Regions from separate parts of the Marinomonas epiphytica genome, predicted to be linked through region 1. Evidence: predicted binding sites of a transcription regulator. Region 1 holds the regulator's gene; the other holds the start of a gene.

What was found. The regulator LexA, encoded in region 1, represses DNA repair genes until DNA is damaged. The targets are predictions, from matches to a motif close to TACTGTNTANNTANACAGTA.
Region 2: umuD (translesion error-prone DNA polymerase V autoproteolytic subunit) is a predicted target of LexA. The motif match lies at 864-883, and genes of this name have one in related genera.

Annotation. Positions count from the first base shown of each region.
Region 1 covers NZ_BAAGVX010000002.1:38,097-40,301, forward strand. Annotated here, with positions in the region: gene ACYVGZ_RS00595 (DUF6586 family protein) at 1-378, shown strand, start outside; gene ACYVGZ_RS00600 (hypothetical protein) at 380-652, shown strand; gene lexA (transcriptional repressor LexA) at 714-1,334, opposite strand; gene dinG (ATP-dependent DNA helicase DinG) at 1,405-2,205, shown strand, end outside.
Region 2 covers NZ_BAAGVX010000031.1:1,797-4,001, reverse strand. Annotated here, with positions in the region: gene ACYVGZ_RS09285 (hypothetical protein) at 1-19, opposite strand, end outside; gene ykgO (type B 50S ribosomal protein L36) at 175-342, shown strand; gene ACYVGZ_RS09275 (hypothetical protein) at 509-742, opposite strand; gene umuD (translesion error-prone DNA polymerase V autoproteolytic subunit) at 897-1,340, shown strand; gene umuC (translesion error-prone DNA polymerase V subunit UmuC) at 1,337-2,205, shown strand, end outside.

The sequences.
Region 1 (2,205 bases):
TGGCTTAGTGCTGGCCTTGAAAGCTCTGCCGTGTTTCAGTTACGCAGTGCGCTTAATGGTTTGTTGCAAGAAGTGTGTGCAGGTTATGGCTTAAGCTTTTCTACTGATATCAGCCAGTTGTATCAACAGGCTGAAGAAAAGCAGTTGGTGATTCCTGTATTGTCTGAGTTAGCCAGTTTATTGAATGAGTCCGGTTCGTGGTTGTCGCAACTTGAGCGTGCTTATCAGGTTCAGTTTGAATGTCGAGCTGCCAGCTCAGTACAAATGAGTGATAACTTGATTGGTAAAGGGTCAGATGATGGTGCGGCCTCAGCCTTGTACTTATCCAAATTGGTGGAATTGGTGTTACGTTTTAGAGAGGAATCTGCAGAGTATTAATATGAAAGAAGCCTATTTGGAAATTGTCGAGCTTGATGACGGTGAGATTGTTTTACGACCTGCCAGTGAAGATGGTGAAGAAACATCCGCCCTGGTAACACTAAAGATCTCAGACGAGACCAAAAGCTATTTGCAAGATCGCTATTTCGAGTTGGCGAAGTGTATGTTTCATGCGGGAATTGATTTTGTCTATTCTGATCAAGCCACATTTGGAGACGATGTAGATCAAATGGAAGCTGAAATGGCTGATATGCGACCGAAAATCTTGCATTAATTTAGTTGAGTGTTGAAAGATTAGGTCACCTTGTAAAGGTGACCTTTTTGATTGGCCGCTATTAGATGTGTTGGCGCACAACGCCAACAGAAAGGCCCTCAATGGCAAATTCTTCACTCTCTAGATCCACAAGGATGTCATTGAAATCGTCATTTTCTGCGATTAACTTAACTTGACTGCCTTTTTGCTCAAAGCGCTTAACGGTTACTTCATCGCCAATCCGGGCGACAACAATCTGGCCATTACGCACGGCGGTTGTTTTATGTACAGCTAACAAATCACCTTCTAAAATACCAATGTCTTTCATGCTAGTGCCTGACACTGATAAAAAGTAATCGGCTTTAGGGGAAAACATGGCGGCAGGAACTTGGACATGGGAGTCAATGTTTTCTTGGGCAAGAATGGGGCAGCCGGCGGCAACTTTACCAATGACTGGAATACCAAGGTCGCCCTCGTCGTTGTCAGCACTTTGGGTGACTAGGCGAATCCCACGAGAAGCGCCTGTCAAAATTTCAATGGCACCTTTTTTTGCTAAGGCTTTGAGATGCTCCTCTGCTGCATTAGGGGACTTGAAGCCCAAGCGTTTTGCAATTTCAGCACGTGTAGGTGGAAAGCCGGTATCGTCGATGAATTCGCGAATGGTATCCAATACGTCGGATTGTCTTTTGGTTAATTTAATCATAAGTCATCTGGTTGTTTATACAGTTACTGTTATTATATACAGCATTATTACTATTACTCAAATTTTTTAGATGCTTACAGATAAACTAAAGAAAAAAATACACCAAGCTTACCGAGCCTCATTAGAAGCGAAATCTCATAAACCAAGGCTAGGGCAGCGGCAGATGATCGGCGCTATCGCTCGTACTCTTGGCAATATTAAGCAGGATAGCGAAGGATTGAGGTTAGGCGAGCAGCATGTCGCAGTGGTAGAAGCAGGAACGGGTACGGGTAAAACCTTATCTTATTGCCTTGCCGCCGTTCCTATAGCAAAAGAGCGTGGTTTAAAGTTGATCATCTCAACTGCGACCGTGGCTTTGCAAGAGCAAATACTTCATAAAGAATTACCAAATTTACTCTCTGATACGGATTTGTCTTTTAAATTTACCTTAGCAAAGGGGCGCGGGCGTTATCTTTGTTTGAATAACTTAGAGGGCTATTTAAGTCAGGATGAACAGCCAATGGAAGATATGTTTGCAGGGCTGTTTGAGCAACACTTGCAAGCAGATGATGTAAATACTGTGCTTTATCAAGAAATGGATGACGCCATTCGAGATGGTGTTTGGGATGGAGACAAAGATAACTGGGAGGGGGTCATTCGCGAGCAAGATTGGCGTAGGCTGACGACCGACCACCAGCAATGTACTAATCGAAATTGTGCAAACTTCTCTGTTTGCCCATTTTTCAAAGCAAGAGCTGAAATTGAGGTGGCGGATGTTATCGTAGCAAACCACGATTTAGTGCTGGCTGATTTATCATTGGGTGGCGGGGCGATTTTGACACCTCCCGCTGAAACCATTTATGTGTTTGATGAAGGGCACCATTTACCCGAT
Region 2 (2,205 bases), on a different contig from region 1:
GGGTTGCGACTCGTATCATTTTCTAAAGCCTTAGTATCTATGGATATTTCATTATAATGAGCCTTGCTCAATCAGAAAAACACTGGCGCCAAAAACATATATTTAATAATGATTCTCAATTTTATTTATACGTAACAATGTTATGCTATAACAAATCATTTATGGGGGTATTCTATGCACGCTCTTTCTTCTTTAAAAACAACTAAACGCCGCCACCCAGACTGCCAAGTAGTTAAACGACGTGGCCACCTATTTGTAATTTGCAAGTCAAACCCAAGGTTTAAAGCCGTACAGGGCAAAGGCGGAAAAAGCGCGGCAAGTAACTCAACCAGTAATTTTTAAAGCCATAAACGTAAAACATACATTCATAGCGCGACTCTGAGGAGCTTGTTAAATTTCTTCAACTCCTTTAACAAGCTTTCCTCAGCCCGCTGCAGCCCAATACGAGTCAGAAATTAATTCGATCTCAACGATATCTTTTATTAAATTACAGTGACATTACTAAAACTTAGTTACGCTGCTTTCTTAACCCATCTAAGAACACGTTTACGTATTCAGCAAAGCTTGTATCTAATGGGTTATCATAACCATTTTGCCACCGCAGAATAAAAGCTTGATTTAACATATTAGGTAGATATTTAGCGAGTTTAGGATAGCGCTCAGCCGTTAGGTCTTGAGCACTATTCCGTAACATAGCTTCCCATTCACCTTGGTTCTCTTTCGGTAACCGAGCAAACTCCATTGCAACAAACCCACACAAAGAGGCAATTACACAACCACCATTCTTTAGAAACCAATTTAAACATGGCTTATCAATAAGGCTGATAGAATCAACACACTTGAGAAGAATTGAAAATCAATTATACTGTATATATATACAGTATAAGGTATGCTTCATGCGCGTAACATATTTAGGTTCTGCCGAATCCCAAACATTTTTATCTTCTCACCCAATAAAGATTCCACTGTACATAGAGTCTGTTTCAGCAGGTTTTCCCTCTCCAGCTCAGGACTTTATTGAACGCAACTTGGATTTAAACGAGCTATGCATACAGCACCCTAGTGCGACGTTTTTTGTCCGAGCTCAGGGGGACTCAATGATAGACGCTGGCATTTTTAGTGATGACATATTAGTTGTCGACCGTTCACTAACAGCAAGACATGGCGATATCGTTATTGCCTGCTTATACGGGGAAATGACAGTTAAATCATTGGAGCTGACTCCCGAAGTTGCATTAAGACCTAAAAACAAAGCGTACCCTGCTATCCCCATTTCTGAAGAAAGTGGTCTGGAAGTCTTTGGCGTGGTAACCAATATTGTAAGAAGAGTACAGCAATGAAGCATGTTTTTGCTCTGGTCGATTGCAACAACTTTTATGCAAGTTGTGAAAAGTTGTTTCGCCCGGATCTTAAGCACAAACCAGTTGTAGTGTTATCGAATAACGATGGCTGTGTGATCGCCCGCTCACAAGAAGTTAAAGCGCTAGGATTAAAAATGGGGGCTCCTTTATTTTCCATCCGCGAACAGATTCGGCGACATCACATTACCTGCTTTTCTTCAAATTATGCGCTCTATGCAGACATGTCGAACCGCGTTATGAACTTACTTGAACAGGAAGCGCCAAACGTTGAGATTTACTCTATTGATGAGGCTTTTCTAGAATTAACAGGAGTAGAATCTTTAAAAGACTATGAAAGCTTTGCTCGCAATATGAAGCAAAAAATTGACTCGTGGACAGGCATCACAGTAGGAGTGGGTATCGCTCCTACTAAGACTCTTGCCAAACTCGCAAATCATGCTGCTAAGACCTATCCGGCAACTAAAGGTGTAGTCGACTTATTAGCAACACACAGGCAAAGAAAGCTCATGTCTTTAGTGGATGTAAAAGAAGTTTGGGGCGTAGGCAGACGGCTCTCTGAAAAGCTTCGCACAATGGGTATTCACACCGCTTTAGACCTTGCTGATAGTGACCCACGGGAATTGAAAAGGCAATTCTCAATCGTCCTAGAACGTACAATCCACGAGCTCAATGGCACCTCTTGCCTTGAACTAGAGAATATCCCAACCACTAAAAAACAAATTATTTGCAGCCGTTCGTTTGGCCATAGAATTACGCTTAAATCAGAGTTAGGAGAGGCTATAGCCGAATACGTATCACGTGCAGCAGAAAAGTTAAGAGAAGAGAAGCAACTTGCAAAAGTAAT